Regions from separate parts of the Terribacillus sp. DMT04 genome, predicted to be linked through region 2. Evidence: a T-box and tRNA genes for the amino acid it is inferred to sense, from the RefSeq annotation. Region 2 holds a T-box; the other holds one or more tRNA genes.

Region 1 (10,965 bases), 1.6 Mb from region 2:
CGTCACTTACAGCGCGCACGTCCTCCGGAAGGGTAAGTGTTGCGTCTACTGTTTGATTCTCTTTAATAGCAGACAAGTCGATAGCCTCTGTACTAATAGAGTCAATCCCATCCAATGCATCCTGCGGTCCGTAGATGGTTACTTCATTCTTCTCCGGTGTCAGAGAAGCGACCGAGATATCTTCCGGTACACTGCCTTTTGTTTTCACTTCTACCGGAACAGTCTTACTTGGATTACTCACCTGTACCGATACTTCTACCGTCTCGGGTTCTACATTCACACTCAGCTCGTTCCCTTGCGCATCATACACTTTAACAGGTGCTTGCTTACTTGTGATATCCCCATCAATACCCGTTAAATCAATATAAGCCCGTACACTGCTAATTTGATCAATGATCTCCTGTGTACTTACGATTGAAACTGTCTGAGGTTCCACTGTAGAGCTATCCACTTGATAACCTGCTGCCATCTGATCTTCATTGGTATAGCCTACGTTCACATTAAATTGCTGTGAAGCTTTTTCTTCAATTGTCACTTCAACCGATGCTGGCTGCATATACACTTGCAGGTTGTCCGATACATTCTCATACTGTAATTTCACCTCATGTGTTCCGGTATTCAAATCTGTCAGATCCACATAAGCTTGATAGTTTTTCTGCTGGATAGCAGCGCGTACGTCACTTGCCGGACCGACAAGCTGCATCGAAATATTCTCCGGTACGCCGCTCACAACATATTTTGTATCGTCAATACGAATGCCAACTGGCGCACTAACCGTATTCGTTTCATCAGAGCTTGTGACTGGAACAGATCCAGCCCGATTGTTTACATCGGCTTCCGCACTCACGTAGGCATAGAGAAGGACAGCAAATACGAGTGCTACAACACGCAATGTCCATGGACTTTTTAGCCATTTATCCATTCTTACCCCTCCATCTCCTAGCCTTAGAACCGGAAGCAGGAACACCAATTTCTTTTGTTAAGATTTCCTTCAGTCCGTCTGAAGTGATATCACGGAATAACTCACCATTCTTCGTGCAAGAAATAGCTCCCGTCTCCTCTGAGACGATGATTGTCAATGCGTCCGTCACTTCACTGATACCCATCGCTGCACGGTGGCGCGTTCCTAGTTCTTTGGAAATAAACGGACTCTCAGACAGCGGCAAATAACAAGCAGCTGCCGCAATCTGGCTTTCTTTTAATATTACAGCTCCGTCATGCAAAGGTGTATTTGGAACAAAGATATTCGTCAGTAATTCAAATGTCAGATGTCCATTCACTGGTATACCAGTTTCAATATAGTCTCCCATACCCGTTTCACGTTCCAATGTGATAAGTGCACCAATTCGCCGTTTTCCCATATAGTTACACGATTTCACAATTGCCTCGATCTTCCTATTCGTTTCTTCTTCCTCAGAACGTACGTTACGGGAGAAGAAGCTGCCTCGGCCAAGCTGTTCCAGCGCACGCCTTATCTCCGGCTGGAAGAGAACGACGATTGCTACAAACCCCCATGTAATCGCCTGCGAACTCAAAAAGGCGAGCATCGGGAAGTCGAGTATCTGCTCACTGCTCAGGAAAGCAATAATAACGACGATGAAAATTCCCTTTAAAAGCTGAATCGCTTTCGTTCCCCGTATGAGCATCAAGACTTTGTAAAAGATGAACCATACTGCTGCAATGTCCACGATAATCCGCAGTATGGATATGATGGAAAGTTCACTTAATCCCCCAAACATGGATACACGTCCTTTTATATATGAATAGCTCAAATTTCTTCGTTCATTATAGCACAGTTCCCCGGCCACAGTCGCTTCCGAACAGGAGGGCTGTTTCTCCTTTACTGTACCCTGTTATCTTACCGTAATACAGGCCTGTCCCGCCAATAATTCGGGCAAAAAAAAGAGCGCTTCAAAAAAGCAGCTCTGGAATTACGTATTAAAATGTAAAGACTTGTTTCATGTGAAACCATAACCAGCCAAACATCCGGTCTATCTCTTGGTATTCACCTGTTATATTATCTGCCGCTGCCATATTTGCTTTCGCACCGGTGCCTTCTACAAGATCTCCATTGAGGATCGTGACATCTCCGTTAACTTCTCCTCTAATATCCAAATCGCCATTCTCCACGACTAGGTCCCCCTCGACCGTCACGCCTTCTGGAACAATAACGAGATCATTTTCTACAATTAATCCTTCTTGTTTCGAAACGCTAACACTAGCATCATTATTCCAAGCAGAAAATAAGCTTGTGAACATGAACAGGAAGAATACCGCTGCTGCAGTGAGGACAGGATGTGTCCGGAACCATCTCATATAACCGACACGTTTCTTTTCCTTCGGTAATTTTGCCATCACACTGGCTGTGAATCCAGCAGGTGCACTTAACTCATAGGCAGCTCCGCTGAGCAGACTCTCTGTTTGTTTGAGTTCCTGATAATGCTGTTGGCAGTCTGGACATGCGTGCAGATGCTCTCGAAGAAGCTGTGCTTCCTCTTCAGATGCATCACCATCCAGATATTGATGCATAAGCTTCTGGCTTTCTTCGCAATTCATGTGTTTCCCCCCTTTACACGTGGCGCAATTTTTTCCTTAACAGCTCTCTGCCACGATGGATTCGGGTCTTCACTGTTCCGAGTGGAAGGTCCAGGATTTCGCCGATCTCCGCTAATGACAAGTCATCTAGAAACCGCAGCACAATAACACCGCGATATTTGGGCGGCAGGGATAGAATTTCTTTATGAATATTACTCTGCAGCTCCATGTTCTGCACTTCTTCCTCAGGAAGAGCTTGATCTGCAGCTAGCTGCGAGTACATATCCAAACCATCCGTTCCCTTTACCTCTGCATCTAGATGATAATCCGGCTTTTTCTTCCGCAAGCGGTCAATACTTAGATTAGTCGCAATCCGGTAAAGCCATGTGGAGAATTTCCGGTTCTCATCAAAAGAATGAATGTTGGTGTAAGCACGGATAAATGCCTCCTGGGCGATATCCTGTGCTTCGTAACTGTCTCCTATCATGCGGAATACAATATGGTATACCTTGTTCTGATAAAAGGAAACAATCTCCTCAAAAGCAGCTTGGTCACCCTTCTTGACGTTCTTTATATGATGTTTTATGATGTTCTCCATGAAAATCCTCCCGCCAAACTGCGGCTTCTTAATAACGAATGACGTTCTGAAAAGGTTTCACTTTCACAAAAAAAATCTTAAAACCCTTAAATGATGCCCGCAACAGTTTTTTTATCTTTTTTCGATTTTTTATGTATTTAATGTTTTAATTAAAATAAGACAGGGTATTCTCTACTTAACGAGAAATAGTATATCAGATTATGGAGGTAAAAATGATTACTGCAGACAATATTTTGGAAAAAATTGAACAAACCCGCAGCCGCATGCTTGATTTGTCCCGCCGTCTTCCGCTAACATCTGACGCCGTCATCACCGCAAGTGTTCAGCTGGACCACCTGCTAAACGAATACGAAAAACAAAGAAAACATGTTTAGTGAATAACAGCCTGCTCTGCAGAAACAAGCTGTTATTTTTTTTGCACAAAAAAGCACGTACTCCAAGTACGCACTTTTTAACGGCGATCTTCCGCCCACTCTCCACGCTTAATGAAGTAGGCCTTTACGTCGTCATGAAACCCTACACTGACCTCTAATGAAAACGCCTCTCCGCCGGCTCGCTTATAACATTCACTAAACCAAGCAATCATCACTTGTTCATCCGCTTTCTCCACAGCATCTTCCTGCAATTCACGAAAAGCTTCAAAGCTGTCAGTTGCATGATCAGGAAGCTGCAAGTAAGGGATTTCCTCGGCTACTTCTTCACTGCCGCCAGCATATTTGTCGCCCATTTCTTCGTAATAACGCTCCTTGCCATCAGCATCAAGTGCATAATACATAATGGACAGTTCAAATGCCATTGGCTCTTTGAAAAATCGAAAGGCTATCTTCTCTACTTCCGGAAGAAACGGCAGCTGAAATATCTGTTTTAATTCAGCTATCACATCTTCTGCATGTTTTTCTAATGAAACACTTACCGCCTCGGTATAATCTTGTATAGAAAACAAAGCGTCAACCTCCTTCGTGCTCTCGCTCTACTTTACCATACAGGAGAGAAATAACGCATCAAGCAAGCGTCTTGCCTTTCGTCTCTTCTCCAAGAAACCAAACAGCTGCAACTGCAATCAAAACGGTCACACAAAACAGAAGAAAAACAGCACTTACTGACAAACCAAGTGTTCCTCGATAGCCGATTAACAGCGGTCCGAGAATACCGCCAATTCTTCCGGCTGTAGCTGCAATACCCGACCCCGTCGCCCGAACAGCCGTTGGATATTGCTCCGGTGTGTAGGCGTAAAGAATGCCGTACGCTCCAAGATTAAAGAAGGAAAGCAGCATACCTGAAATCAACAGCATGGCAGCCGATTCTGCATTACCAAACAACACCGCACTGATTGCTGTACCGATTAAAAAGATAATCAAAATTGGCTTGCGTCCAACTTTCTCAATAAGCCATGCTGCTGAGAAATAACCCGGAAGCTGCGCAAGCGTCATAATCATCACATACTCAAAGCTGCGTACCATATCAAATCCCTTTTCCACCATTACACTAGGCAGCCATAAGAACATGCCATAATAACTCAGCATGATACAGAACCACACTATCCACAGCATCGCGCTTCTTTTCGCAAAACCTTTTGCCAGCAGCTGACGAATCCCTGCCACGACTGATGTCTTCTCCTTTAACTTTGTATAGGAAGGTGAATCAGGGAGATTCTTGCGAAGCAGCACGGCAAAAAGAGCTGGAATCGCTGTCAGCAGGAGCGCAACCCGCCAGCCGAAAGCTGGGATGACAAAATAAGAAATTATGGCTGCTGCCAGCCAGCCGACTGCCCAGAAACTTTCCAGTAAAACAACCATGCGTCCGCGTCTTTCCGGCGCTACGGACTCGGATACAAGCGTAGAAGCTACCGGCAGCTCTCCGCCAAGTCCTGCACCAATAAAGAAACGAAGGACAATAAAAATGAGATAAGACGCTGCCAGAGCTGACAAGCCGCTACAGATAGAAAAGATTAAGATTGTGATCATAAATACAGTCCGGCGGCCAATTTTATCCGCCATAATACCAAATACAAAAGCTCCAACAGCCATACCGATACTATTGACGCTGCCAATCCAGCCCGCTTGCTGCGGGGTTAAACCCCAATCTAGTGTTAGCGCAGTGATAATAAAAGATAAAATCCCCACATCCATTGCATCAAATAACCAGCCAGTACCAACAATACCAAGCAGCTTGCGTTCGGACATAGGCTTACTTGTCGTTTGACGCCCCTCTACTGTATGATCCATTCCAGCACCTCTACATTCTAGTATTTAACATCACTAGTTTACATGTGTCTTGACACTATGTAAATCGTTTACAGAAGTATTTTGCCGAATAGTTTGCAAAACATGAAAAGATTCTAGAACAAACCAAGATTATGCATACTAAAAGCGAACAATTACTAAATCCATACTCTTTCATGCAAAAAATCCAAACAATGCTGCTAATTGCAGTATTGTTTGGATTTTCATATAGCTTAAACAGTTACGTCCTAGCCTCGCTTGCAGATAATTTATGCTCCGGCGCTGCCGCCCGATACCATTGCCAGCACAGAATCACAATCAAGATAAGATCAACAAGGTCACCGCCATAGTACATCAGTATTGCTCCTTCTTGCGCTTCATCAGCATCTACACCAGTCGGCGGATTAGCATAGAGGTACTTGGACAATATGCCGTGTCCTGCCAGCGCTCCGACGAACACAAAAGCGCGGAAAAGATAGCTTTTTCGATAAGGAACTGGATCTGTATACAGCATGGCCATCGTAAACAAGTATCCCGCTGCAAATACATGCACATGAACCAAGAATGATACCCAATTTACTTGATGCATATAATGATACAAAGAAGTCGTATACAGAACCCATAGACCGCCGATATTCAATACAGCGGCAGTAACAGGATGAATTAGAAACCGAGCATACATACTGCGAAATAGACGGGATACAGCTTGCCCTCGCCTTTGCGGCAGTGCACGCAGAAGCAGCGTAAGAGGACGCGACAAAACGATTAGCAGCGGAGCAAGCATACCAAGTAGCAAATGACCCAGCATGTGGAAAACAAAACTATGATGTGCATGCATCGCTACTGGCCCAGCAAGCGCCTGAATCCCAACTGCAACACCAGCCCCAAACAGGAGCAGCCGATAAATTGGCCATGCCTCAAACTTTCTCGCTGAAAATTTCATTGCCAGCAAATAGCCAAGAATCGCTAAGAAAGCTATGATTAATGCCAGTTTATCATTGTGCATGCTTTTTCCTCCTGGATAGCCAGACAAGCAATACTCCAACAATCAGCAGCACTGCTCCTATTCCATTCCAAACCAAGTCATAATAAAAAATATTGTCTACACCATAACGAATTTGGTGAAGTCGCATCACCTTATGCTGGATGATACCATCATACAACTGAAAAACACCACTTCCTAAAAGAACCATTCCCCACCATAGCATAGGTATCATCTTTTTGCGTCTGCGCAAGTCTGCCAGCAAGAACAAACCGCCAACAGTAGCAAACCAGCTGAAAGCATGGAAAAAGCCGTCGGAGATCAGCCCCCAGCTCGTAGTAGACAAATCATAAAAATGATGCCAGTGCAGCAGTTGATGAAAAACAGCTTCATCAACAAATGCAGCTAACCCAAAACCGAATAAGATACCCGAAAGACAATTTCTTCGATTATATGTATGTTTCTCTTCCATCTTCATCCCTCCAGTTAGCATCTCTTCTGCTATTTTTCCCCAGAGATGCTGGGATAAACAAAAAAAGCACAGGAGTATGTCTCCTGTGCAAATAAAAAAAGCCGTCCTATTGGACGACTTATATGGATGGAGCCTAGCGGGATCGAACCGCTGACCTCCTGCGTGCAAAGCAGGCGCTCTCCCAGCTGAGCTAAGGCCCCATGTGGAGCGGAAGACGGGATTTGAACCCGCGACCCCCACCTTGGCAAGGTGGTGTTCTACCACTGAACTACTTCCGCCCTGCAGAAGTATTTATGATGCGGGTGGAGGGACTTGAACCCCCACGCCGAAGCACTAGATCCTAAGTCTAGCGTGTCTGCCAATTCCACCACACCCGCGCAATAGAAGCAGTTACAAGAACTGATCTATAAAGTGAGCCATGAAGGACTCGAACCTTCGACCCTCTGATTAAAAGTCAGATGCTCTACCAACTGAGCTAATGGCTCAAAAACATTCTATTGTGTAAGAAATCAAATGGCTGGGCTAGCTGGATTCGAACCAACGATCACGAGACCAAAACCCGTTGCCTTACCGCTTGGCTATAGCCCAATATAGATGGTGGAGGGAGTAGGACTCGAACCTACGAACCCGATGGGAGCGGATTTACAGTCCGCCGCGTTTGGCCAACTTCGCTATCCCTCCAAACTATCTGGTGCCGGCCAGAGGACTTGAACCCCCAACCTACTGATTACAAGTCAGTTGCTCTACCAATTGAGCTAGACCGGCGTGTTATTAAATTTGTTTGTTTCAACCGCCACGAATGATATCTTAACATGTGGGATTTAGCTTGTCAACATCTTTTTCAATGTTTTTTTATCAAGCAAGTGGTGGAGGATGACGGGCTCGAACCGCCGACCCTCTGCTTGTAAGGCAGATGCTCTCCCAGCTGAGCTAATCCTCCAACTTGATGACCCGTACGGGATTCGAACCCGTGTTACCGCCGTGAAAGGGCGGTGTCTTAACCGCTTGACCAACGGGCCAGATTGTCTGTTTGTCATCGTTGTGTTTTTCGTAACTCGAAACTGACAAGAGTTATTATATACAGGGATGCAACCATTTGTAAACCCATTTTATAGATTTCTTTTTATTCTGATAACTACTCTTCTCTCTCACTCCCCTGAATGGCTATATAAACCGCGTCATATCAACGTTTTCAGCCTCTATAACATTCTCTGATATTCTTGCATATTTTGTTCTAAAAACAGGAATATAGAGAAAAAGATATAATTTCTTTTGTAAGATAGAAAATTTAATTGCTAGTCATTTGCTATAAAAAGACGAAAAAGGAGCATACAAAATGACACAAACTTTCGATGTAACAAATCCAGCTACCGGAGAATTAATTGAAAAAGTGCAAATTGATTCAGACAAAACAATCAATGATAAAATCGAGAAAATTCATCAAGCTTTTCCTGACTGGTCCAAAACCTCTGCTACACATCGCAGCAAGCTGCTTCGTGCCTGGCATGACTTGATCATCGAAAATAAAGCGGAGCTTGCTGCCTTAATGACAGCCGAAAACGGTAAACCGCTCAAAGAAGCTGAAGGGGAAGTATTATACGCTGCCGGTTATATTGAATGGTTCGCTGAAGAAGCTAAACGTGTTTACGGCCGCACAATCCCCGCTTCTACTACAGATAAGCGCATGCTCGTCACGCGAGAGGCTGTCGGTCCCGTTGCAGCGATTACACCATGGAATTTCCCTGCAGCAATGATTACAAGAAAAGCTGCACCCGCACTAGCCGCGGGCTGTACATTCATTATAAAGCCAGCTCCAGACACACCACTAACAGCTATCCGCCTTGTGGAATTGGCACATGAAGCTGGCATACCAGAAGATGTTATCCAATATACAAATGCTGACGGTAAAAAAGTTGGCAAAATTTTCACCGATCATCCGCATATCCGTAAAATTTCCTTTACTGGGTCCACTCCTGTAGGGAAGCTGCTCATAAAACAAAGTGCTGATAGCGTGAAACATGTATCAATGGAACTTGGGGGACATGCTCCGCTTATTGTCGATGAACATGCAGATATTGATAGAGCCGTAAATCATGCTCTAGCTTCCAAGTTCCGCAACGCCGGTCAAACGTGTGTGTGCGCGAATCGGCTGCTCGTTCATGAATCAGTCAAAGAAGCGTTCACAACTGCATTCACAAAAGCAGCAGCTGATTTAAAAGTCGGCGCAGGCACAGAAGATGATGTTGCAATCGGGCCAATTATCAATAAAAAGGGCTTTGATAAGATCACAGCTCAAATCGAAGATGCCAAGTCCAAAGGTGCAAAAGTACTTACCGGTGGTACCTTTGATGCCGATACCGATAAAGGCTGCTTCTTCGTCCATCCAACTGTCCTGGACCAAGTAACAGATGACATGGATATCATGCACGAAGAAACGTTCGGACCCGTCGCACCGATTACAACTTATTCTGACATTGACGAAGCAATCCGTTTGGCAAATGACACGCCATTCGGCTTAGCAGCATATTTCTTCACTGAAAACTACCGCCGCGGTCTGTATATCGCAGAGAACTTAAAATACGGAATTATCGGCTGGAATGATGGCGGTCCATCCGCTGTACAAGCTCCGTTTGGCGGCATGAAGGAAAGCGGAATCGGCCGCGAAGGCGGGATTGAGGGCATTGAGCCTTATTTAGAAACAAAATATATTTCCATTGGCATATAAGAAGAAGGACCCGTCGTGATGACGGGTCCTTCCTTGTTTATTCTACAAATACCTTCCCTGACGCTGTTGCCTCCGTCTTGTTGCCAAATGCATCTGTTGCTTTCACAACAATGTCCGCTCCATCCAGTTTCGCAGAAGACGTTGCTGTCCAGTAGCCTACATAATGACCATCTTCTGTCTCACGCATCGGCAATTCTGTTGCTTGTGCTGTTGTCCGGAAGTTCGTTAGCGGCGCCTTCAAATAGAAGGTCGCATCTTCTAGTCCAGGCTCTGACTCGAAGGAAATGACAACAGTCTCCCCAGGCTGCAAGTTTGTATCTTGAGCTGGCTGCACATTTTCCAGCACTGGTGCTGTGTAATCCGCCTCTAAATGGATCACCTGTTTCGTTTTGTTACCCGCTTGGTCTGTTGCAACTACCTTTATTTTATTTGCACCTTCCTCCAAAAGAATACGCTTAGAGAATGTGCCATCTTCTTTCACATTTGCTTTCGCACCATTGATTGTCAGCTTATCCAAATAATCATCTGTCACGGTACCTGTCACAGTGACAGTCTCCTTATTGGTTTTGCTAGCATCCTCAGGAGCTGTAATGCTCAGTTCAGGTGCTGTTAGATCATGAATAACAGTAACAGCTTCTGACGGTGCAGTACTGCCGTTTTCTAGCTTTGTCACAGCTGTTAAGCTGTTTTCCCCTTCTGCCAGCTCCACTTCAGCAGTAAATGCCCCTTTCTCTGTTGCTTCAACAGATGCAGCGACTTCTCCGTTATTGCTGACTTCTACGGTCCCGCCTGGTAAAGCGGTTCCTTCCACCGTCACTTTGTTATCCTTCGTAACTGTATCAGGTGAAGGAGATGTAATCACTGGCGCTTCTGCCTCATAATCAACAAGCGCGCGGATCATATAATTTCCTTCTGCTTCAGGCACAGAACTCCATTCTCCGCCAACGTATTGCAAGCTGCGGCCGGAGAATTCACCATCTTCATCGGTTGCCAACGCCGGCGTATTTGGATTGGCTTCAGTCTGGACATATTGGATATAGAAATCAGAATTGACTACTACTCCTTCTCCTGATAGATCAACCTGCGTCCATTCTCCGTTTCGAAGTGCTTCCCCAGCTATTGGTCCGGCCAGCTTCTTACCTGGCGCTCCATCTTCTCCGGAATCATCATATATCTCGACTGCAAAATCAGTGCCGCCTGGTGTTGGAAAACTTTCATCCCAGAATCGGAACAAGCCACCCGTCACAAGTGCAGAAGACTGCCCTTCCGCCAGCGTAAATTTCACAGCCCAGCCATTACCTGCATCATAATAGGCTTTGGCATTCTCAGCCGTGCCATCGTCATAACCAATTTCACCGGCGAAACCGATAAATGGCTCTAGTTTAACATTCTCCTCCGCTGTCTCATCCGCTGTTATCGTTACTTCCAATT
Region 2 (10,965 bases):
TCAAGTGGTTGATGTGATTACCCAGATTGTCGGAAAAGCGGTCGACAAGGGCTGGGATTTACGTGATGTGCAGCTCCTCGCTCCTATGTACCGTTCACAAGCGGGTATTCATGAACTAAACAAACAGCTGCAGCAGCTCGTCAATCCGAAAGATAAGCAAAAGCGGGAAATGAAAACAAAAGATACTGTCTTCCGAAAAGGCGATAAAGTAATACAGCTAGTTAATGACCCGGAAGAGGGCGTTTTCAATGGGGATATTGGTGAAGTAGTTGCGATTTTCCGGGAAGAAGAAAACGTCGAACAAAAAGAGCAGCTTGTCGTTGCTTTTGAGGAAAAAGAAGTTGTTTATGAAAGCAAGGATCTATCGAATTTGATGCATGCTTACTGTATCTCGATTCATAAATCACAAGGAAGTGAGTTTCCGATTGTCATTTTGCCGGTTGTGCCTGGCTACCGGCGTATGCTGCGGAAAAACCTTCTTTATACTGGTATTACGAGAGCGCAAAAGTCTTTAATTCTAGTGGGGGAAAAACAGGCGTTTCTGCAAGGCATTCAAACGGAAGATACGAACCAGCGCTATACATCTTTGCTGGAACACCTTGGTGTTACAGAATCAGGCGACCTTATCGACCAAATGCTTAAAGAAGCCGAAGCAGAACAGGAAGAAATCTCTCCTTACGATTTTATGTAGTATATCCCCGGTAATAATTGGACATTCTAACATGTAAAAAGAATTGGAGTGATCCAATATGTTAAAATGTCCAAACTGCACAAGCAAGGATATCGGAAAGATTGGTCCCGAGCAGTATTATTGCTGGAGCTGTTTTATTGAATTGTCATATAAAGATGAGATGCTTTCGCTGCATCAAGTAGAAGAAGATGGTTCACTGAGTTCGTTAGACGACTTGTTCACTGATGAAGAACGGAAATGCGACGGCGCATCATTCTAGTCACATGAAAGAGGTATCCCGTCTGTCTCGTGTGCTTTTATGGATGGTGACGGTTGTCGTCGCACTGCTGCTCTGCTTTCTATTAATCAAGCTCTATCCTTTCTATCGTTCGTTTTTGCTATTTTTAGGCGGGTTATTCCTGCCTTTCATTATCGCCGGTCTGATTGCCTATTTGCTGCACCCTGTTATTGACCGGCTCGCTGCTTGGCGTCTGCCTCGCTGGCTTTCAATCCTGATCATTTATGTGCTGTTCTTCGGCTTTAGCGGTTTTTTGTTATACAAAGGTGTCCCAGCCTTAATCAACCAGGTAAAGGATTTCAGCCATAATCTTCCGGAGCTGACGCAGCGCTACGATCATTATGTGCAATATATGTATCAGAGGACTGCATTCCTTCCAGAGACAGTGCATGACAAGATGGATCAAGTGCTGCATAACCTGGAAAGTCGTGCTGAAAATTTCCTTACCAAGCTGCTTCGCTTGTGGAATAAGCTGCCGCAGCTGATTATCTTTCTCGTCGTGACGCCTGTTATCGTTTTTTATATGCTGAAAGATGCAGATAAGATTGGATCAGCCGGATTGCGGCTGCTGCCGCGCAAGTACAGAAGCAAAGTAAAAAGCCTCGTGCTGCGAATTGATGATAATCTCGGTCGTTATATTCGAGGTGTGCTGCTCGTCAGCTGTATTGTAAGTTTGCTGACATGGACAGCATTTACGTTGATTCGGCTGCCATATTCCTTAGTGCTGGCACTTGTGGTAGGAAGCACGAACATCATTCCCTATTTCGGACCAATTATTGGGGTTATTCCAGCGATACTAGTTGGCATTACAATCAGTCCGAAAACGGCGATTCTTGCCGGAATTGCTGTTTTTATCATTCAGCTGATTGAAGGAAATCTGTTGTCTCCATACATTGTCGGCAAAAGTATTCATATTCACCCGCTTTTGATCATCTTTGCTTTACTCGTAGGAGGGGAGCTAGGGGGGATTATCGGGATGATTGCAGCTGTGCCTGTCCTGACAATTATCAAAGCGTGTGTGGATACAGCAAAAGATACGGATGTTTGACAAATTCCGCTTTTTTCTCTATACTAACGCTTAGATTTATAACAAAAAGCAATGAAGGTACAAGTACATGACGTCCTTTTATAAAGAGAGGAGATTCCTTGGCTGGAAGAATCTCCATAAGAGTGTGATGGAAAGCTATACCGGAGCTCTGAGTTAATCCTTATCGGCTGCGCACCGTTATCTGCGCTTAAAGGTGATAGGCTGTTGGCAGCCTATAATCAGGGTGGTACCGCGACCATACTCTCGTCCCTGCTATTGCAGGAACGGGAGTTTTTTGTGTTTACATACTAAAGGAGGCTTATATATGGAAAATTTAACGTCTGCTCAAGTAAGACAGAAATTCCTTGATTTCTTCAAGGAGAAAGGGCATAGCGTCGAGCCTAGTGCGTCGCTTGTTCCAGTAGAGGATCCAACTCTGTTATGGATTAACAGCGGTGTGGCAACTTTGAAAAAGTATTTTGATGGCCGAGTTGTTCCGGAAAATCCGCGCATCGTAAACGCGCAGAAAAGTATCCGGACTAATGATATTGAGAACGTTGGCTTTACTGCCCGTCACCATACATTTTTCGAGATGCTCGGAAACTTCTCAATCGGAGACTATTTCAAAAAAGAAGCGATTATGTGGGCTTGGGAATTTTTAACGGATAAAAAGTGGATCGGATTTAATCCGGAACGCTTATCTGTTACGGTTCATCCAGAAGATGAAGAAGCATTCCAAATGTGGCGTGATCTTGTCGGTCTTCCGGAAGAACGTATTATCCGTACAGAAGAAAACTTCTGGGACATCGGGGAAGGTCCAAGTGGTCCGAACTCAGAGATTTTCTATGATCGCGGCGAGGAATTTGGTAACGATCCCGCAGATCCTGAATTGTACCCAGGCGGAGAAAATGAACGTTATTTAGAAATCTGGAACTTAGTATTCAGTCAGTTTAACCACAACCCGGATCACACGTATACACCGCTTCCAAAGCAGAACATTGATACAGGTATGGGCTTGGAGCGAATGGTTTGTGTTATTCAAGATACGAAAACAAACTTTGAAACAGATCTGTTTATGCCTATCATTGAAAAGACTGCACAATTCGCCAATGCGGCGTACGGAAAAAACACGGCTGATGATACAGCATTTAAAGTAATTGCTGACCATATCCGTACGGTTTCGTTCGCAATCAGCGATGGCGCACTGCCATCCAATGAGGGCCGCGGCTATGTTTTACGCCGTTTAATTCGCCGAGCTGTGCGTTATGCGAAAAATATTGGAATTGAAAAGCCATTTATGAAAGAGCTTGTGCCAGTTGTAGGCGAAATTATGGATGCCTTTTACCCGCAAATCATGGAAAAGCGTGAGTTTATTGAGACAGTTATTCAAACAGAAGAAGAACGTTTCCATGAAACGCTTGCTGATGGTCTTGCCATCCTGAACCGAATCGTGGCAGAAGAAAAGGAAAAAGGCAGCAACGTTTTTCCTGGTACGGAAGTATTCCGTCTGTATGATACGTATGGGTTCCCGAAAGAGCTGACGGAGGAATATGTTAGCGAAGAAGGGTTCATCATTGATGAAGCAGGTTTCGAACAAGAGATGAAGCAGCAGCGTGAACGTGCGCGTGATGCTCGTCAAAAAGTGAACAGCATGCATGTACAAGATAGTGTGCTGCAAGAAGTAGAAGCAGAAAGCACATACGTTGGTTATGACCGGACCGAAACGGAATCTAAGATTACAGCAATCGTAAAAGATAAGCAGCTTGCTGATGTAGCGGTCGAAGGCGACGAAATCTTCTTCATCTTGGATGAAACACCATTTTATGCAGAAAGCGGCGGCCAAGTAGCAGATGAAGGCTGGGTAACAACAGAAACAGCAACTGTTCTTGTTCAAGCGGTCAAGAAAGCGCCAAAAGGCCAGAATCTGCATCAAGGAATCGTAAAGCAAGGTCAAATTCACGTGAAAGAAAATGTTCATGCGAAAGTAGATACAAAAAGACGTCAGCATATCGTCAAGAACCATACAGCAACGCATTTGCTTCATCAAGCATTAAAAGATGTTTTAGGTACGCATGTTAACCAGGCTGGTTCTTTGGTAGCACCAGACAGACTTCGATTTGACTTCTCTCATTTCAACGCAGTCACGAAAGAAGAGATGGGACAAATTGAAGAAATTGTTAACCAAAAGATTTGGGAAGAACTCTCTGTCAGCACGTCTTACCAGAGCTTGAGTGATGCAAAAGAAATGGGTGCAATGGCGTTATTCGGTGAAAAATACGGAGACGTTGTACGTGTTGTGCAGGTAGCTGATTACAGTTTAGAACTTTGCGGCGGTGTCCATGTTCAAAAACACTTCCCAAATCGGCTTGTTTAAGATTGTATCCGAAAGCGGAATCGGTGCTGGAACACGACGTATTGAAGCAGTTACGTCTAAAGAAGCATATCGTTATACACAAGAGCAGCAGCAGACGCTTGCGCAAGCTGCAGCTGATCTGAAAACGACGAATGAGCAAGTTCCTGCTCGAATCGAAGCAGTATTTGCAGACCTTAAAGAAGTACAGCGTGAACGCGACAGCTTGCGTGCGAAATTGTCACAGCTTGAAGCTGGCAGCATTCTCGACAAAGTCAAAGAAGTAAAAGGTGTTCATGTACTTGCAGAGCAAGTAGATGTTGCCGACATGAACCAGCTTCGCGGCATGGTAGATGACTTAAAACAAAAGCTTGAGAGCGGTGTGATTCTGCTTGCTTCAACTGCTGGAGGGAAAGTCCAGTTGGCTGCGGGCGTGTCGAAGGATCTCATTGACCGCGGCTTGCATGCGGGTAACTTGATTAAAGAAACAGCAAAACGCTGCGGAGGCGGCGGAGGCGGCAGACCTGATATGGCACAGGCCGGCGGTAAGAATCCAGAACAAGTACCAGAAGCACTCGCATATGCAACAATATATGTCGAAGAACAGCTTTAATTTTTCAAATCCGACAGAAAAGTATATACTGAAGAAAAAGACTGGCAAATTAAGTGAGGTGGCTTCATTGAGTTCGATGGATAACACGATGAAATTCAATTTCCCGGAAGAGCCAATGGACGAAAATGTCCGGGAAGTGCTAATGTCCGTTTATGAGGCATTGCGTGAAAAAGGGTATAATCCGATCAATCAGATAGTAGGTTATCTTTTGTCAGGAGATCCGGCTTATATTCCGCGGCATAATGATGCCCGCAACCTAATCCGCCGTATGGAACGTGATGAGATTGTCGAACAGCTGGTAAAATTTTATTTGGAACAGAACCACAATGACTGACATACTAAAAACAATTGGCTTGGATGTCGGATCCAAGACAATTGGCGTGGCAGTCAGTGATGGACTTGGCTGGACTGCACAAGGTCTGACTACCATCAAATGGAACGAAGAAGATTACGAAACAGCAAGACCGGAATTAGAACAGATTATCAAGACACATGAAATCGCAAAAGCTGTCATTGGCATGCCGAAGAACATGAATGGTACAATTGGTCCGAGGGGAGAAGCATCGCTTGCTTTCTCCCAATGGATCGAGGAACAATTTGGTATCGAGACAGTACTTTGGGACGAGCGTCTGACGACGATGGCAGCGGAGCGTGTATTACTGGAAGCTGATGTAAGTCGAAAGAAACGGAAAAAAGTAATCGATAAGATGGCAGCGTCCATGATTCTGCAAGGTTATCTTGATTCAAAACAATAAGGAGTGAAGCCGCATGGCATTAGAAGAAAAAGAACGTATTGTTATCCCGGACGAAAATGGGGAAGAGCATTTATTTGAAGTATTATTCAACTTTGACGTTGATGAAACAGGTCATTCCTACATTGCAGTTGTCCCAGCTGAGCAAGCTGAGTCAGAAGATGAAGTTGAAGTATTCGCTTTCCGTTACGAGGAAACAGGCGATGATAAAGATTTGACATTATTCCAGATTGAATCAGAAGAAGAATGGGAAATGGTCGAAGAAATGCTGAATGCACTAACTGATGAGGAAGACGGCATCTAATCTTGTAATAGGCAGTCCTCTCTTTCCGATAAGGCAGAGAGGATTTTTTCTTGCCTTTTATCCGCATTTATTGTCAAGCGGCTGGAGATATGCTTGACGTTTATTGTATAATAAGGCGGATAAAGGAGGAAAGATAGCTTGACTGCCTCGAATGATGATCTTTATCAACAGAATCAGGACAGAAGAATGGAGGAAGCAAGCGTCGTGCGGAAAATAGTACTTATGACCATATCCGTAATAATTGTTCTTCTGCTAATTGGAGCACTAGGAACCTTTATTTACGTGAATGCCAGTATGAAAGCAGTCGATTCAGATAACGATACGACACAGGTAGTCGAAGTTCCGATGGGATCAACGGCATCCTCAATCGCTGCCTCTCTGGAAGATCAAGGTCTGATAAAAAATGCTTTCATTTTCCGGCTATATGTAAAATTTTCTGGTGAAGCCAATTTCCGTGCGGGAAACTTTGAGCTGTCCCCTTCCATGTCCATGCAGCAGATCGTCGACAAACTGAACGATCCAGAGGCGGGGAGCACCCCCTCTGCGTCGGCTGCAGTCCCGGAAGGTTCTGACATCGAGGAAATTAGCAGCATCTTGTCTGAAACACTAGGAATAAACCAACAGGATTTTCTGGATAAGATGAAAGATGAAGCATATATCAGGCAATTAATCAGCGAATATCCAGGTATACTGACAGATGACATTCTGCAAGAAGATATACGTTATCCGCTCGAAGGGTATTTGTTTGCAGCAACGTATAGCTTTTTATCCGATGACAGTTTATCTATAGATAACATTGTGCATATGATGCTCGACAAGTCACAGCAGATTATCACGCCTTACTTAGACGACTTCAAGCAAAGAGATTTAACAATCCATGAAGCAGTCACTTTTGCCTCGCTTGTTGAGAATGAAGCGAGGAATAAAGAAGAGCGTAACATGATTGCCGGTATTTTCTATAATCGACTGGCTGATGACATGAAGCTGCAGACGGACCCGACTGTTTTATATGCGCTAGGCGAGCATAAGCCCCGCGTGTATTACAAGGATCTGGAAGTAGACTCTCCTTATAATACATATAGAATAAAAGGGCTTCCAGTTGGGCCAATTAGTAATTTCTCAGAGAGCTCGCTGCAATCGGTCGTAAATCCGAAGACTTCCGACTACTTATATTTCCTGGCGGGAGACAACGGACAGATTTATTATGCTAGAACGTTCGATGAACACGAAGAGCTAATTGAGAAGCATATGCATGTGAATGAGTAAGCAGGCAAAGTGAGGAAATGATATGTTACAAGCAATAATGGAATATTTGGAGGAGCACGTCGAACCTTCGCCGGAGTGGGCTGTGAAATTGGAAGAATTGGCTGCAGCAGAGCAAGTACCGATTATGGAGCCGCTTGGCATCCAGTTCTTGATGCAAGTCATTCGGCTGCAGCAGCCAAAGAAGATACTCGAAATTGGCACAGCAATCGGTTATTCCGCACTTATGATGCGGCATGCCAAACCAGATGTTAGCATCGTGACTGTGGAGAGAGATGAGATTCGTTACAATCAAGCGGTCGCTCATATTCAAAAGCAAGGTGCACAGGATGATATTGTAACGCTTAAAGGGGATGCGTTTGATTTAGAAGAAACAATCAAAGCGCACGGTCCGTATGATTTTGTATTTATCGATGCAGCCAAAGGCCAGTATCAGCGGTTTTTCGAAGCTTATAGCAGCATGCTGAGTAATCACGGTGTTATTGTCAGTGACAATGTGCTTTTCAAAGGCTATGTAGCAGACGATAAAGAAGCGACACCTCGCAAAGCGAATATTGCCAAAAAAATCCGCAAGTACAATAACTGGCTATTTGAGCATGAAGCATACCACACGACAATCCTGCCGGTAGGCGATGGAGTAGCTGTCAGTGTGAAAAAGAAATGAATGAGCAGCAGGAAGAGGAGTAGAAACAATGGCAAAAAAACCTATCATTATCGGTGTTGCAGGTGGTTCGGGGTCAGGTAAAACGTCTGTTACCAGATCCATTTACAAACGTTTTACAGATAAAACAATTCTCGTAATAGAACAAGATTCGTATTATAAGGATCAATCTCATCTTCCTTTTGAGCAGCGCCTTAATACGAATTACGACCATCCGTTTGCTTTTGATAATGAGCTGCTTATGCAGCACCTGCGTGATCTTGGCAGCCAAAAGCCAATTGAAAAGCCGATTTATGATTATAAGATTCATACCCGCTCGGAAGAGACAATACCTGTAGAGCCGAAGGATGTTATCATCTTAGAAGGTATTCTGATTCTGGAAGATGAGCGTTTGCGTGATATGATGGATATTAAAGTATTCGTAGATACCGATGCAGATTTACGTATCATCCGTCGTCTGCTGCGCGATATCAAAGAACGCGGACGGACGATTGATTCGGTTATTGAACAATATGTAAATGTCGTACGGCCGATGCATCTTCAATTTATTGAACCAACAAAACGATATGCAGATATTATCATTCCTGAAGGCGGCGAGAATCATGTTGCTATCGATTTGATGTCTGCTAAGATCGAAACAATCCTATCTGGCCGGACGAACTGAACTTGTACAGATAAGTATTGAATTTTTAACGCTAATCTGCCATAGTATGGAATATGTATGAAAACGCTATAGCGATTAGGCAAAGGGAAAGCAATCTTTTAGAGCTCAAGGAGTGTTTGAATTGGCTACAGAAAAACAATATTACATGACTAAAGAAGGTTTGGCGAAATTAGAGGAGGAATTGGAGTTTCTGAAGACAACACGTCGTCAGGAAGTTGTAGAGCGTATCAAAATTGCTCGCGGTTTCGGTGACTTGTCCGAGAACTCTGAATATGATGCGGCGAAAGATGAACAAGCATTCGTTGAATCTAAAATCGCTACAACAGAAAATATGATCCGTAATGCGGTCATTATTGAAAGTGATACAGATAACCCTGACATGGTCGGCATGGGTAAGACAGTTACCTTTATCGAATTGCCTGACGGCGACGAAGAAAGCTACACAATCGTCGGCAGCGCAGAAGCAGATCCATTTGAAGGCAAGATCTCAAATGATTCTCCAATTGCCAAAAGTCTGATTGGCCATGAAGTTGGAGAAGAACTTTCTGTCGCAACACCAGGCGGCGACATCCAAGTTAAAATCACAAAAGTTGAATAAGCTAGACATAAAACAAAAGCTGCTTCCGAATTGTATGGAAGCAGCTTGTTTTATTGTGCCTGATTTACGAGCGGCCCGGAAGATTTCTCTAACGGGAAAAAGGGTATAAGTTTTTGCAGGATAAAACGCTCTTTATCAAGTGCGAGCAGAAAAGAGAAGACGACATGTTCTTTCACACTAGTAAAGGATAAACAACATCCTTCTAATAAGAAGATAGAGAAGGTCTCGGCTTCCTTATCATAGCCGACATACTCGAACGATTCGTGCCCCCAAAGGTTCGTATCCATTCTTGTCACATTCATCATGGTTATCTTCCTCTCTTTCCACAGGAAGCTTGAAGACTGATCAAAGATGTTCCACCTGCTTTTCTGTTTATATAGTTAGATACTTATGCTCGTATTCCTTCCTGTATGCCAAAATTAGCGAGACTTCAACAAAAATACCGAATAAAAATTCTGCCTATATTATGACTTTGGCTATGATGCTGTTCATAGTATAATAGAAACCAATGAGGAGGGATGAACATGGCTGATGAAAATAAGGATTATTCCAGATTAAATAATCGGAACCAGCGAAGAAAACCGAAAAAGTGGCTGAGCCTTGTCTTGGCTTTAGCCGGAGCAGCAGTAGTCGTCGTGTTGCTTATCGCCGTTCTGAATGATAAACCAACTGCCTCAAATGAGACAGCGGATGACGACCAAAATAAGCAGACCATCGCGGATCAGGTGTCAGGTAACAATGCTTCTGATGACGAGAATAAAGAGCAAAGCGATGAAGAAAAGAAAGAAGAACAGGATAAAGAGGAAAAGGATAGCAAAAAAGAAGAAGTCGAGCCATCCGATGATAATGTAAAGGAAGCGTATAAGAAAGATTGGGAGCCGATTGGTACAGAGCAGTCTGGTGCCCATACGACGACTTTCCAGGAGGAAACGAAGGATTGGCAGGAGATTGAGCAAGCAGCTGCGGGTGCAGTTGGGTTAGATCCGGCATCCATGACAACGTGGTATATAGGAAATGACGGTAACGGTGGCAATGATGTCGTTGCAACCATTTCAGGTTCTAACTCTGCGGAGACATTCCGTGTTTACGCAAGTTGGGTAGATGGAGAAGGCTGGCAGGCAACAAAAGTAGAAGTATTGAAAGAGAATGATAAAAAGAATATTTAAATGAAATTGAGAAGTTAAAGGAGCAAACAGTATGACAATCGGTATTATCGGAGCAATGGACGAAGAAGTAGCACTATTAAAAGAAACAATGACAAATAAGAAGGAAACCGTTGTAGCAGGTTATGAAATTACCGAGGGTACCTTATCGGAGAAATCTGTTGTACTTCTTAAATCCGGAATCGGAAAAGTAAATGCAGCACTTGCAGCAGCTATGCTGATTGAACGTTACGCTCCTGAAGCAATTATTAATACAGGATCAGCTGGCGGATTCGCGGAGAAACTTGAAGTAGGTGATATTGTCATTTCGGATGCAGTTGTTCATCATGACGTAGATGTAACAGCGTTCGACTATGCTTATGGACAAGTACCACAAATGCCGCCAGCATTTCAAGCGGATCAAGCTCTTGTAAAGCTGGCTAAAAGTGTGATTGATCAATTCCCTGATACAAATGCAGAAATCGGTTTAATCGCTACAGGTGACAGCTTTATGTCGGATCCGAATCGTGTTGCATTTGTCAGAGAGAAGTTTCCGGCGATGCTGGCAGCGGAGATGGAAGCTGCTGCTGTAGCGCAAGTTGCTTATCATTACAGCACACCTT

What was found. The T-box of region 2 lies ahead of alaS (alanine--tRNA ligase). A T-box ahead of a tRNA ligase gene usually reads a tRNA of that ligase, here a tRNA-Ala.
Region 1: it has a tRNA-Ala gene. The T-box ahead of alaS (alanine--tRNA ligase) is inferred to sense a tRNA for this amino acid. The anticodon was not compared.

The regions. Positions count from the first base shown of each region.
Region 1 covers NZ_CP077639.1:231,696-242,660, reverse strand. Annotated here, with positions in the region: gene KS242_RS01395 (CdaR family protein) at 1-922, opposite strand, end outside; gene cdaA (diadenylate cyclase CdaA) at 915-1,739, opposite strand; gene KS242_RS01385 (anti-sigma factor family protein) at 1,939-2,556, opposite strand; gene sigW (RNA polymerase sigma factor SigW) at 2,570-3,133, opposite strand; gene KS242_RS01375 (aspartyl-phosphate phosphatase Spo0E family protein) at 3,346-3,507, shown strand; gene KS242_RS01370 (hypothetical protein) at 3,585-4,076, opposite strand; gene KS242_RS01365 (MFS transporter) at 4,135-5,358, opposite strand; gene KS242_RS01360 (cytochrome c oxidase assembly protein) at 5,597-6,361, opposite strand; gene KS242_RS01355 (DUF2243 domain-containing protein) at 6,351-6,809, opposite strand; tRNA gene KS242_RS01350 (tRNA-Ala) at 6,937-7,009, opposite strand; tRNA gene KS242_RS01345 (tRNA-Gly) at 7,013-7,087, opposite strand; tRNA gene KS242_RS01340 (tRNA-Leu) at 7,107-7,186, opposite strand; tRNA gene KS242_RS01335 (tRNA-Lys) at 7,222-7,294, opposite strand; tRNA gene KS242_RS01330 (tRNA-Gln) at 7,324-7,397, opposite strand; tRNA gene KS242_RS01325 (tRNA-Tyr) at 7,405-7,490, opposite strand; tRNA gene KS242_RS01320 (tRNA-Thr) at 7,499-7,574, opposite strand; tRNA gene KS242_RS01315 (tRNA-Val) at 7,674-7,749, opposite strand; tRNA gene KS242_RS01310 (tRNA-Glu) at 7,757-7,828, opposite strand; gene KS242_RS01305 (NAD-dependent succinate-semialdehyde dehydrogenase) at 8,146-9,534, shown strand; gene KS242_RS01300 (S8 family serine peptidase) at 9,572-10,965, opposite strand, start outside.
Region 2 covers NZ_CP077639.1:2,020,723-2,031,687, reverse strand. Annotated here, with positions in the region: gene KS242_RS10810 (SF1B family DNA helicase RecD2) at 1-691, shown strand, start outside; gene KS242_RS10805 (hypothetical protein) at 750-950, shown strand; gene KS242_RS10800 (AI-2E family transporter) at 916-2,016, shown strand; T-box leader at 2,059-2,270, shown strand; partial or broken gene alaS (alanine--tRNA ligase) at 2,321-4,958, shown strand; gene KS242_RS10790 (IreB family regulatory phosphoprotein) at 5,026-5,292, shown strand; gene ruvX (Holliday junction resolvase RuvX) at 5,285-5,713, shown strand; gene KS242_RS10780 (DUF1292 domain-containing protein) at 5,727-6,014, shown strand; gene mltG (endolytic transglycosylase MltG) at 6,153-7,280, shown strand; gene KS242_RS10770 (O-methyltransferase) at 7,303-7,941, shown strand; gene udk (uridine kinase) at 7,970-8,602, shown strand; gene greA (transcription elongation factor GreA) at 8,724-9,200, shown strand; gene KS242_RS10755 (hypothetical protein) at 9,251-9,505, opposite strand; gene KS242_RS10750 (YrrS family protein) at 9,725-10,366, shown strand; gene mtnN (5'-methylthioadenosine/S-adenosylhomocysteine nucleosidase) at 10,398-10,965, shown strand, end outside.